Regions from separate parts of the Companilactobacillus halodurans genome, predicted to be linked through region 3. Evidence: predicted binding sites of a transcription regulator. Region 3 holds the regulator's gene; each other region holds the start of a gene.
What was found. The regulator NrdR, encoded in region 3, represses ribonucleotide reductase genes. The targets are predictions, from matches to a motif close to ACACNATATATNGTGT.
Positions count from the first base shown of each region.

Region 1: the regulator NrdR is predicted to act here: its motif matches at 1,790-1,805, upstream of nrdD (anaerobic ribonucleoside-triphosphate reductase).
Region 2: the regulator NrdR is predicted to act here: its motif matches at 1,847-1,862, upstream of pnuC (nicotinamide riboside transporter PnuC).
Region 4: the regulator NrdR is predicted to act here: its motif matches at 1,186-1,201, upstream of FHL05_RS08915 (deoxynucleoside kinase).

Region 1 covers NZ_VDFO01000001.1:56,346-59,563, reverse strand. Annotated here, with positions in the region: gene FHL05_RS00240 (aspartate-semialdehyde dehydrogenase) at 1-176, shown strand, start outside; gene FHL05_RS00235 (hypothetical protein) at 336-1,646, shown strand; gene nrdD (anaerobic ribonucleoside-triphosphate reductase) at 1,918-3,218, shown strand, end outside.
Region 2 covers NZ_VDFO01000021.1:26,542-29,759, reverse strand. Annotated here, with positions in the region: gene FHL05_RS06710 (phosphatidylglycerophosphatase A family protein) at 1-262, opposite strand, end outside; gene FHL05_RS06705 (HD domain-containing protein) at 284-940, opposite strand; gene FHL05_RS06700 (peroxiredoxin) at 1,111-1,674, shown strand; gene pnuC (nicotinamide riboside transporter PnuC) at 2,124-2,873, shown strand; gene FHL05_RS06690 (alpha/beta hydrolase) at 2,956-3,218, shown strand, end outside.
Region 3 covers NZ_VDFO01000011.1:37,653-40,870, reverse strand. Annotated here, with positions in the region: gene mutM (DNA-formamidopyrimidine glycosylase) at 1-346, shown strand, start outside; gene coaE (dephospho-CoA kinase) at 343-936, shown strand; gene nrdR (transcriptional regulator NrdR) at 958-1,431, shown strand; gene FHL05_RS12755 (DnaD domain protein) at 1,444-2,829, shown strand; gene dnaI (primosomal protein DnaI) at 2,832-3,218, shown strand, end outside.
Region 4 covers NZ_VDFO01000032.1:25,935-29,152, forward strand. Annotated here, with positions in the region: gene FHL05_RS08910 (Ig-like domain-containing protein) at 1-1,015, opposite strand, end outside; gene FHL05_RS08915 (deoxynucleoside kinase) at 1,276-1,920, shown strand; gene FHL05_RS08920 (QueT transporter family protein) at 2,072-2,566, shown strand; gene FHL05_RS08925 (glycosyltransferase family 4 protein) at 2,643-3,218, shown strand, end outside.

The DNA of each region.
Region 1 (3,218 bases), on a different contig from region 3:
CAATCAATGCAGTTAATAGTCGTGATACTTTTGTAGGACGGATTCGTCCAGATTTGGAAAATGACGGTGCTTTTAATATGTGGGTTGTTTCTGACAACTTGCTTAAGGGTGCAGCTTGGAACACGGTTCAAATTGCTGAACGTTTAGTTGCTGATAATTTAGTTCACGTTAAATAATATGAAGTTTCATTAATTCTTTTTTGAATTAGTGAAGCTTTTTTTGATATTATTTGTTACCAAGTAGAGGAATTAATGAAAAAACTGATGTCTCTGGAATCATTTTTTCCTTATATCTGTTAAAATATTTAAAGACATTAATTCTAGGTGAAAAAAATAATGAAGCGAATAACGAGTATATTTAACGAAGGCGTTTTGGACCTTTTGGCCAACGCTGGAGTTGCAATACCATATTTTTTCTGTTTGACCTTATATAATCAAAATAAGAGTGTATTTGCCTATGCTTTGCCTTTCCTAATGCTTTATACATTTAGAGCTTTAGGGATGCTTGTAACGACATTCATAACGTTGCCTGCTTCAACCATGTTGGCAATGTCTAGTTTATTGGGAGTCATTGGTTCTCTTTTTATTTTAGGAGCCAGTCATCCTGTTTTTGGTATTCTTGGAGGAATATTCTTAGGTCTAGCTTCGAGTTGGATTTGGCCATATTATTTGACAGTAAGGTCAAGAGGTCAGATGGATAAAGAATTTAAGTTCAATCGAATGCACACCTTGTCAGTTGTTTTAACAGTTATTTTGTTGTTGATCGTACAATTGATTGCCTCAAAGACGAAATTTTTGAATCTGTCATTTATCTTATTAGCCTTCTTGTTCTTTGCTTCCATGGTTGGAGGCTTACAAGTAACTCATCGATTGACTTTTTATCAAGGGATTGAACGAAAACCTAAATTCAAGGTTAATTCACTTTTCAAATTGATACTTTTAGCCAGTTTAGTTATGTTGATTTTTATTATTCGTTATACTCGCTTAAAAGCTGTTTCTAATTCGATTGATTTATTAATTAGTTTAGCAGCCATCGTCTTATTCTTATTTTTAGCCTATTATCAAATAGATATTCACAGAAAAATATTTCCAGTGAGTTTAGTTGCCATTAATCGTGGCGTCGTGATGAATTACGTGATGTTGTATGCAATTTTTGATAGTACGATTCGCTTTGGATTCAATAGTTTGATCTTAATTTATACGATTTATTTAGTAGGTTTTCAGTTAGGACCTATCTTTCTTAAAAAATTTCAATCATTGCGTTATCCTCTGTTATTGCTGGGATTAATTTTGGCGCTATTTGATTATACGTACTTTATCGGCCTGTTCTTTTGTTCTGTCTTTGTTGGAGATGACAATCGGATTTTAAATGATAATTTGTATCACAAAGCAGATATCGATTCTGAACGAGCTTTTTTAATCAAGTATCAGTTATCATGTGTTGGTAATGTATCGCAACAATTAGTTTATATGACAACGATTTATTTTGTCAGTTTCTTTACTAAAATCAATGCTTTAGGTTTCTTCAACAATCATATTACTGATGGACCAGATATCGGCATCCTTTATGGCGTACATATCTTCATTACTGCTATCGTCTTTGTTTATGCAGCTACAACTTTTTATTTTGCTCGTGGAAAAGAGTAAAAAGCCATTACAACGTTACAAGATATAAAATAGTTATTTTTGGGAATTGATCCTAAAAGGGTTGCTACTACTGTTTTAGCGATTGATGCAACGACGTAAGAACACAGTTATATAATTATAAATTTATAAAAAATGATTCTAGACTACTATATATAGTATGCGTGTGTTATATACCACACCATATTGTATTTGGTAGTCTTGTTTTTTTATGATTTTTTTTGTAGAATAACTTCAGTAAATGTTTTAGCAAGTTGAATTTGGGGGAGTAAGCATGGAAGAGCCATTGGATAAATTAAAAGAAAAATCAGTTAAGAAAAGAAGTGGCGTGATAACTAAATTTTATCCTTATAAGATTAGATTTATTTTGGACAAACTAGGTCTAAGCAGTGAAGAAAAATCTAAATTAGAAATGGATTTCCTCCATTATTTTGAAAATGATAGTTTGATTTTAACGACTAAGATTCATGAGTTTATTTTCAATTCATTAAAAGAAAAGCAGGCCAATCAATATGAAGAATATTTTCAAGGCGATCAAGCCAAGTTTGCACATGCTACTAATGTTCAAGAAAATATTGGGCGATTATTCAAGCGCAATGCTGATGTGATTCATGAAAATGCTAACAAGGACAGTAATGTTTTTAATACGCAACGTGATTTAGAGGCTGGAGTAACTAGTCGAGCATTGGGATTAAAGATGTTGCCAGAATTAGTGGCCAAAGCTCATTTACGTGGCGACATTCACTGGCATGACTTAGATTATTCTCCGGTTACTCCTGAAACTAATTGTTGTTTGATTGATTTTGATGAAATGCTCAAGAATGGTTTTAAAATTGGCAATGCTTGGGTATCTTCTCCAAGATCGATTCAAACGGCAACAGCTCAGATGTCGCAAATAATTGCTAATGTAGCGTCGTTACAATATGGAGGCTGCTCAGCTAATCGAATTGATCAACTATTGGCACCTTACGCAAAAATAAATTTTCAAAAACATTTAAGTGATGCTAAGAAATGGGTTCCTAAAAATAAACAAGATGAGTTTGCGCGTGAAAAGACGAAAAAGGATATTTATGATGCAATGCAAGCCTTGGAATATGAAATCAACACGCTTTATTCATCTCAAGGCCAAACGCCTTTTACGACCATTAATTTTGGATTAGGAACTAATTGGATCGAACGTGAAATCCAAAAATCAATTTTGAAAATTAGAATCAAGGGATTAGGTAAGGAACATCGGACGGCTATCTTTCCAAAATTGACTTTTACGATTAAAAGAGGCTTAAACCTTAATCCCAGTGATCCAAACTATGATATTAAAGAATTGGCCTTAGAATGTTCAACCAAGAGAATGTATCCTGATCTTTTGATGTACGACAAAATCAAAGAAATTACAGGTAGTTTTAAAACTCCGATGGGCTGTCGCTCGTTTTTACAAGGTTGGAAAGATGAGACTGGTAAAGAAGTTAATTCAGGGCGAATGAATCTTGGCGTTGTAACGGTTAATTTGCCTAGGATTGCCCTAGAATCAAATGGTGATAAAACCTTATTTTGGGAAATATTTGAAGAAAAAATGCA
Region 2 (3,218 bases), on a different contig from region 3:
TTCGTTGCATAGGCTTTGACAAAAGACCCTTTTCGGCCAAAATATCGAGGTCGATTCCAGTCATAATAGCATTTTGGGCCTCACGCTTGTGCAAAACTTTATTGATAGCGTGAATAGAAATCTCCTTATCAAGCCCAGGAACATAATCTTTTTCCAAAAAAATCACGATGTCCGCAATATCGGTTAACTTAACGCCACGTTCATTTAAATTTCTGATGATGTGATCATAATATTGTTTATCTTGTTCTTCAAATGAAACCAAAATTTATTACTCCCTTTATGATTATTTTTTTGCATCCCATTCCGCTTTAAACTCCGCTAAGAAGCCCAACATATATTGATTTCGACTTTGAGCAATTTTCTTAGCAGATGACGTATTCATCATATCAGTTAATTTCAATAATTTCTCGTAAAAATGATTGATGATCGTCTCATTATTCAAATTACGATATTCTTTCTTATTCATCTTTTCTCTTGGCAAAATTTTAGGGTCGTAGATAGTATCTGAATTAGCGCCACCATAGTAAATTGCACGAGTAATACCAATAGCACCAATCGCATCCAGTCGATCAGAGTCTTGAACGATTTGACCAGCGAGTGAAAGTTTAGGAGGATTGGATCCCAAAGACTTGCTAAATGACAGATTGTGAGTAATAAAAATGATTTCTTCAATTTGTGTGTTGCTGAATTGATTATCTTTGAGAAAATCTCTAATTTCTTTTTCGAGTTCAGCAGGATCACTGACTAATTTATCATCTGCCACATCGTGCAAATAGGCTGCACTTAAAGTGATAAGTGGGTCGGCAGCTTCAGTCACCAAAATTTTTTTAGCAGTTTTGACGACCCTTTGGATGTGATCGAAGTTATGTCCGGTAGCGTCGCCGCTCATTTTTTGATAAGAAAAATCTTTTACAGCTTTTAGTTGTTCATCATGTGTCATAATTTCAAGCCTTTCCTAATCGAATAGTTATATTGTCACATAAAGGGCTTTATTTTTAAATTAAAACTAAATTTCTGTTAAGATATAAATGTTTAAACAAATATTATGAAATGTTGACGTTTCATATGTTTTAGAATTATAATTAAGACATAATTTAGGGAGGCCTAAGAATGAACTATATTAATAAAGAAATACCAGAGTTCAATGTTAATGCATATCAAAAGGGTGAATTAAAGACCTTTAACAAAGCTGATTTGTTAGGAAAATGGTCAGTAATGTTTTTCTACCCAGCAGATTTTTCTTTCGTATGTCCAACCGAATTAAGCGATTTTGAAGATTCCTATAAAGACTTCAAAGAAAGTAATGCCGAAGTCTATTCCGTTTCAGTCGATAGCCAATTTTCGCACATGGCATGGGCTCAAGCAACTGATACCATTGGAAAGGTTGAATATCCAATGTTGTCAGATCAAAAGCATCAATTGACTGATTTCTTCAATATTTTAGATGAGAAGAGTGGTCAAGCTTACCGTGGCGTCTTCATCATTGATCCTAAGGGTATTATCAAGTCATATACTATTAATGACATGGGAATAGGTAGAAATGCTAAGGAAATTCTCAGAACGCTCCAAGCAGCCCAATTCGTCGAAGCACATGGTGACAATGTTTGTCCAGCCGATTGGCACAAGGGTGAAAAGACTATCAAACCTAGTGGCGATTTAGTTGGTAAGATTTAACTAATAACTTTAAAGTATAAAAACATAAAGACTCAGTAATCGAAAAATGATTGCTGAGTTTTTTGTTTTGAAGCTTAAATATATTAATGTGCCAAAAATTATTTTTATCCTGAAACTATCTTTTATAAATATCTATATTATGACGATATCTAGTGGTGCATTTCGTCCGTTATAACAATATATAGTGATATGAATTCAAAAAAATCTATATCTTGTATCAGATGATAAACTTCCCATTTGACAGGAGGGGTAAGCGTTTTACACCGATATGGCTTCCGTATACTTGAAATCATCATTAACAAATCTATCAAAAAAGGTGGTATGATTTTAGCTGTCGGTTAAATTGATATTTTAATTAATACAATTTGAGGGATAAATAAAATTTGATTAATTATCAATATAATGAACTACAATCGTATATTGATGGTTAGTCCAGAGGAGAAGAAACAATGAGTATTTTCAACCCAAAATGGTATGTTGAACAAATGAAACATTGGAGTTTCAGAAGTTACATGCTATTAATGTTTGGTTTAGGGGCCATAACAGCTTCAACACTTTCACATTCAATTAACGCTATCGCTATTTGGACATGGCTAGCCGCAATTTTAGGATTCACATGTACTGTCGCTATTACCAATGCCAAGCCTTTAAATGGTGTTTTAGGATTAGTTTCCGCACTTATTTATATTTACGTCGCTATCAATGCTAAGAACTTCTCAGATGTTGTTCTTCAGTTAAGTTACATCGTCTTACTAGATATTCCTGTTTTGATCAGTCCACAATGGGCTAAGGATGCTGAAAAGCATATTCATGGTTTAACAGGTCTTAAATGGCTTCTAACAGCTGTTTTCTTCTTCGTTGCTTGGGGATTGTTGTATTTGATGGATACAAACCTATTCATCAGTCCACGTCCTGTAATTGATTCAGTTTCAGCTGCTATTGGTTTCACAGGTGCATTATTATGTACTTTGCGTTTCCGTGAACAATATTATTTCTGGACAGCTCAAGGTATTATGTCTATCGTTCTTTGGGGCGTTACAGCTACTCAAGGAGATGCTAGTCCAGTCTTGTTCTTGACATACATTATGTACTTCATGAACGATATGATTGCCTTTTTCGATTCACATATTCACTGGTTCCACAGCAATGCTACTGAGAACCGTGTGCGTGACGAAAAGCTTTCAAACCAAGAAATATAAAAATTTTAATTTGCAATTAGTTTACCCGGAAGCTTATGATTATTTAGCGACACTAATTTTTAAGTTCTAAGTAGGGTAGATTATGAGAGTAAAAAAGTATATTAAAGTAATTCTTTTGGTAGTGGTCAGTTTAGCTTTAGTGGCTGATATTGCTGCCAGTGGCTACATGTTTAATTTTGCTTTTAGCAAGAGCGGATATGGGAGTCAGCTCGGTGGACCAATGACCAAAGATGATCATTGGTTTGCTAATCAAAAGACACAGATTTGGCAACAAAAAAGTAAAGACAACTTGAAATTGAAAGCTCGCTATTTACCCGCTGCACATAAAACAGCCAAGACGGTTGT
Region 3 (3,218 bases):
TTTATTGGATCAATCTGTAATGAGTGGTCTAGGTAATATTTATGTCGATGAGGTACTTTGGAAAGTAAAAATACATCCTGAAACTCCCGCAAACCATTTAACGGATGAAAATATTCAAGCCATTATTGAAGCTTCCAACGAAGAAATGAAAATGGGAATTGAGTCTGGTGGTTCAACTGTTCGATCTTACGTCGATGCCACAGGTCATACAGGACATATGCAAGACCGCTTGAAAGTCTATGGCAAAGAGGGAACTCCTTGTCCAAGATGCGGTACAGAAATTAAAAAAATTAAGGTTGGCGGACGTGGAACGCACTTTTGTCCATATTGCCAAGTAGTCCAATGAGTAAGATATATGGTTTTACCGGCGGTATTGCAACAGGTAAGTCAACAATTTTAGATTTGTTTTTAAAAAAGGGTTATCAAGTTTATGATGCTGACAAAATTGCTCGTGAAGTAGTAGTCCCAGGTTCAATTGGTCTACGTCAAATTGTTGATGTTTTTGGAGAAGATATTCTAAAAAAAGATGGAACTTTAAACCGAAAAAAATTAGGTTCGATTGTTTTTGGCGATTATCAAAAATTGAAAAGCCTCAATAAGATTACTCGTCCTTTGATTAAGAAAAGAATTTTAAAAATTATATCTGAAACTAAGAATTCAAAAAGTGCAACCATCAGTATTTTCGAGATACCCCTTTTGTTTGAAGGCGGGTATCAAGCTTATTTTGATGGTGTAATCAGTATTAATATCAAACCACAAGTCCAATTGAAACGACTTATGGAACGTAATGGTTTGAGCAAAAAAGTTGCTTTAGAGCGAATCAATTCTCAAATGTCGATGGATGAAAGAAACCAAAGAGCGGATTTTATTATCGATAATTCCAGTGATTTAGATCATCTGCAAGTAGATTTTGATAAGTTGATATCACAACTTTAATTAAGAAAAGAGGTTAGAATCTTGATTTGTCCACATTGTCATCATGATTCATCAAAGGTTATTGACAGTCGTCCCAGTGATGAAGGACGTGCTATTAGACGTCGACGCGAGTGTGAAAATTGCGGTACAAGATTTACGACGTTTGAAAGATTAGAAAAATCACCACTTTTAGTTATTAAGAAAAATGGCAATCGCGAAGAATTCAGTCGTGAAAAGCTTTTACGTGGTTTAGTTAGAGCTGCTGAAAAGAGACCAGTTACGATGGACCAAATGAACGATATCGTTGATAAAGTTGAAAATGCGATTAGAGCAACTGGTGAGAGCGAAGTCAGATCACAAGTTATCGGTGAACATGTGATGAAGATTCTAGCTAAAGTTGACGATGTAACTTATATTCGCTTTGCCAGCGTCTATCGTGAATTTAAGGATATGAATGGTTTTATGAAAGAAGTTCAAGAAATGATGTCTAACGGTAAAAAGTTGGATAAGAAGTAAGGGGGCGTGCCGGTGTCTACAGGTAATTTTGCATCAGATAAGTTTACGCCACTAGTAGGCTATTGGTGTCTACCCAATGGTCATCTAAACGATGATGATCGACATATTTTAACAGATTTATATTTACCAATTTTAGGGATTGAGGCATTCAGTCTCTATTTGTTGTTATGGGAGAAAGTTCCCAATAAAGAATTGGTAACGCAAAGAAAGCCCCACGCCGATTTGTTGGGGCTTTTAGGCATTGATTTAAGACGGTTTTATGAGGCTCGAATCAAAGCTGAAGCTTTAGGTTTAATCAGGACATTTGAAAAGAAAGATGATTTGGGACCGTACTATGTTTATCAACTGATAGAACCATTATCACCTGATGAATTCTTTAAGGATGACTTAATGAGCATTTTTCTTTACGAACAAGTAGGTGAGAAAAAGTATCATTTATTGGCTGATAAATATTCTCACTCTGATCTTGTTTTGAAGAATTCCCAAGAAATCACAAAAGACTTTCTAGAAGTTTTTCAGTTGAGCAATAATGATTTGATCAACACGCCTTCAGAAGTTAAGAATACTCAAAATAGTTTCCAAACACAGCCTTCAAAGAAAAATCCATCTTTAAATGAGAAAAAGATGGAGCCACTCGACTGGGAATTAATTACGGACCGTTTGCAGCAATCTTATCGAATCAGTTCCGATAATGTCTTAGAAAATCAAGAATTGATTTTGAATTTGCATGCCTTTTATGGACTAGATGAAATGACTTTGATCAATTTGATTGGGAAAACATGCAATATCGTGACTAATAAGATTGACCCAACAAGACTCAAAAAATCAGCTCAAGACCGTTTTGAAAAGAATGTCAATATTTCTGTAAAGAAGCAGGCTTTGGAAGAAGTTTCGAGTCCTAAAGAAGATGAAAATGCGTCAACCAAGAATTGGAATCGTGCTGAGCAACAAATTTTACAACAAGCTAAAACCATGACCCCAGCAGACTTTTTAGCTGCTCAAAAACAAAAGAGCGGTGGTTTTACTGGTACAGTCGAATCAAGGGCATTACGAAATATGGCAATGAAAAGTTATTTGCCAGTTTCCGTATTGAATATCATGGTCTATTATATTCTGCAAAATTCACCAACATTAACGCTGCCTTTGATGGAGACAATGGCTAATGATTGGCAGCAAAATAAGGTTCAGACGGCTGAACAGGCTTTGCAAAGAATCAATGATTTTCAAACCAAGCCTCGTAATCCCAAACGACATTTCAATAACAATAAAAATCGTAAAGTTGAACAAGCTACTGATTGGAGTAAAGTTAAAGCAAAGGTTCCTCAGAATCAAAATACTCAAAAGAATCAGACTAATCTTCAAGATAGACTAAAACGATTAAGAAATAAGGATAATTAAGCATGGAAAAATTAGGAAGCAGATTGGCAGAATATTTAAATTCAAAGAATTTGACGGAGGATTATCGCCGTCTTCTTAATGCAGCTTTAAAAGACGAAGATGTTCAAAAGTTTTTGAAAAAAAATAGCGATGAGATTAATCCCAATGCTATTTCTACCAGTGCTGCTAGCATTTATGAATTTTATAATAATAAGCACCATAAAAGTGAATTGACTCAGGGCTATTATCCTAAATTGATTGTCAGCAACCACAATATTGAAGTTGCCTATTATCCAAATGAAAAATTGCAAAACCGCGAGAAAAAAGATCAATATGAGTCTGGATTTGTTTTGATGGATATGGCTTCTGATATTCGGAATGCTAAATTGGACGATTACAGCGGTCAAGGT
Region 4 (3,218 bases), on a different contig from region 3:
CATCGGCACTAGTTTTAGTTAAAATCACCGATCCTAGAATCTCGTTACCATTGCCACTACCAGAATTGCTATTTCCAGTGACGCTGCCATCGGCTACTCCAGAATTAGTTTCGCCAGAGGTTCCGCCACCCCATGTGAAGTCAGCGTGGTTTTTAAATTTAGTTCCATTTTCAGCATCAGCTGGATTATTGATTTTTGTTTGGAAAGTTACGGCATAAAATTGATTGTTGGAAAGTCCATTTAAAGTAAAGCCGCTACCAGAAGTTTCTTGTAAATTGTAGTCGCCATTACTTAGCAATTGACCTTTCTTATAGTAACCAGGTGATGACCAGTAAGCTTCATAAACATTGACAGTACCATCAACGTAAGTTTGTCCAGAACTAGGGTCGATAAAATCTTTGACCGTTAAATTAGGAAAATTTTCGCTATTGCGGTTGACTAGAATCGTCCAAGTTATAATTGCGTTGCCATTGGCATCTTTTCCAATGACTCCCTTTTTTGAGAAGTCGGCATCAGATGAAACTAAAGTCATATTGTCAGTGAAATTTCCAATCGTTACATCATTGTTTCCTACAACAGCGTCTTTTCCGGGTTGAACTCCGGTACCGATATTGATTTCACCAGCAAAATCGGTTTTATTTTCAACATTTTCGTTGAAAGTAACGGTCATACTATTTGAACTTTTGTTAAGGACGGCAGTACCAATCACATTATTATCACTATCATAGATAGAAATTCTTTCGCCATCTTTAGTAACCTTTAATGTATCTGGAAAATCAACTGTCCAAGTATCGCCATTTTGCAGTTGAGTATTTGCAGGTACTTTCCAGTCAAGCGTTAAATTAACATCGCTTGCTGTACCATAATCTTTTTGAGCTATCGACATTCCACTTAAAAGGTCATTAGTTTGGTAATCAGTTGCAGCCTCTGTAGTATTGGTCTGGCTATTGAAAATAAGAATCAAGCCCAATATTGCAAAAGCAACGACAAAAAATCTTCGTAAATATTTCCCCATTATTCTTCCCCTTTCTTTTTCAATACAATTCTAATTATAGAGGCAATAATAGTTTTTAAACAGGGGGTGGGGAAAAGAAAAAAGAAAACTTTATATTTAATTAAAAGCCTGATTAATCGGAGATTATCCGCTATCATAAGGCACCATATCTTGTGAAATTTGAGAAATCTATACAATATATAGATTAGAAGTGATATCATTATGAATGTTGTTTTTTTTACAAATTAAGATATTTAAATGAGGTATGGAGGAGAATAATGATGATCGTATTGAGCGGCGCAATTGGAGCCGGAAAAAGTTCATTGGCAACGGTTTTATCAGAACATTTAGGAACAGAGGCTTTCTATGAACAGGTTGATAATAACCCCGTTTTGCCACTATTTTATAAGGATCCTAAGAAGTATGCATTCTTATTACAAATTTACTTTTTGAACAAACGTTTCGAATCAATCAAGAAAGCGATGGTCCAAGATAATAATGTCTTAGACCGTTCGATCTATGAAGATTCACTATTTTTCCATATGAACGCTGATATGGGAAGAGCCACTCCACAAGAAGTAAAAGTTTACGATGAACTATTGGCTAACATGATGCAAGAATTACCATATGCTGCTGCAAAAAAAGCACCTGACTTATTAGTACACTTGGATATTTCTTACGATACAATGATTCACCGTATCGAAAAACGTGGACGTTCATATGAACAACCAGAACAAGATCCAACTTTGCCTGAATATTATAAGCAATTGCTTAGCCGTTATGATGGCTGGTATGACGATTATGATTACAGTCCAAAGATGAAGATTGATGGCGACAAGAATGACTTTGTTGAAAACCCTGAAGATCGTCAAAAGGTTTTGGATTTGATTGATGAACAATTACGTGCTCGCGGAACACTAAAATAGAAATTGATTAAGTTAAACAAAGACGCTACAGCAATCAAAGACGATTGCTGTGGTTTTTTTGTTACTTGCGAGTCGATTCAAAATAAGATAACCTATTAGAGGCAGTTTGCACTGGTAACCTGCTTTAATTAAAACAGTGGAGGGTTTTATTTTGAATAATTTGAAAACAAGGGATATTACACAATTAGCTTTGATTGCTGCACTTTATGTAGCAGTGACGATTGCTCCTGTAATTTCAGCTTTTTCGTATGGCCAGATTCAATTTCGAGTTTCAGAAATATTAATGTTGTTGCCATTCTTCAATCATAAATACAGCTGGTCATTGATCATTGGTTGTTTCATTTCGAACATTTTTAGTGCTTCTTTAGGAGTATATGATCTGATATTGGGGACTTTGGCAACTGCCATCGCTTGCTTGATCATCACTAAGATTCCTAAAAATGTTAAGTGGCTCTGGACTGTTCCAGTTGTTTGTGCCGTGGTAAATGGAATTATCGTTGGTGCTGAATTACATTTTGTGTTGAATTTGCCATTTTGGTTAAATTTTGTCACTGTTGGATTAGGAGAATTAGTTGTTGTCGCAATCGGCGCAATTATTTTCTATTTCTTGATGCAGAATCAAAATTTCAACAAATTAATCAATTAAGACAGTGAGAGGGAAGTGATTCCCTCTTTTTTTTGTTATAATCTATTCTATAAAGATTGTGAGGAGATGTGTTTATATGAATATCGGAATCTTTACCGATACATACTTCCCTCAAGTAAGTGGGGTAGCTACATCAATCCAGACATTAAAGAGTGACTTAGAAAGAAAAGGTCATTCAGTCTATATTTTTACTACAACTGACCCTAAAGTTTCTAAGAAGACAATTGAACCTAATATTTTTCGCTTAGCCAGTGTACCGTTTATTTCGTTTACGGACCGGAGAATTGCGATTCGGGGAATGTTTCATGCGGTTGATTTAGCTAAGGAATTAAAATTGGATATAATTCATACACAAACTGAATTTTCACTAGGTATGATGGGTAAATTTGTTGCTAAGCAATTAAAGATTCCCTTCGTTCACACATACCACACAATGTATGAAGATTATTTGCACTATGTTTTAAATGGACATTTATTAAAACCTTATCACGTTAAGCAGATGACACGCTTGTTTTTAAAAAATGCTTCTGGAGTCGTTGCTCCAAGTAAGCAAGTTAAAGAGACGATGGATAGGTATGGTATTAAAGCACCAGTTTCAATTATTCCAACTGGAGTCGATTTATCCGAATATACTAAACCAGTTAACGCTTCA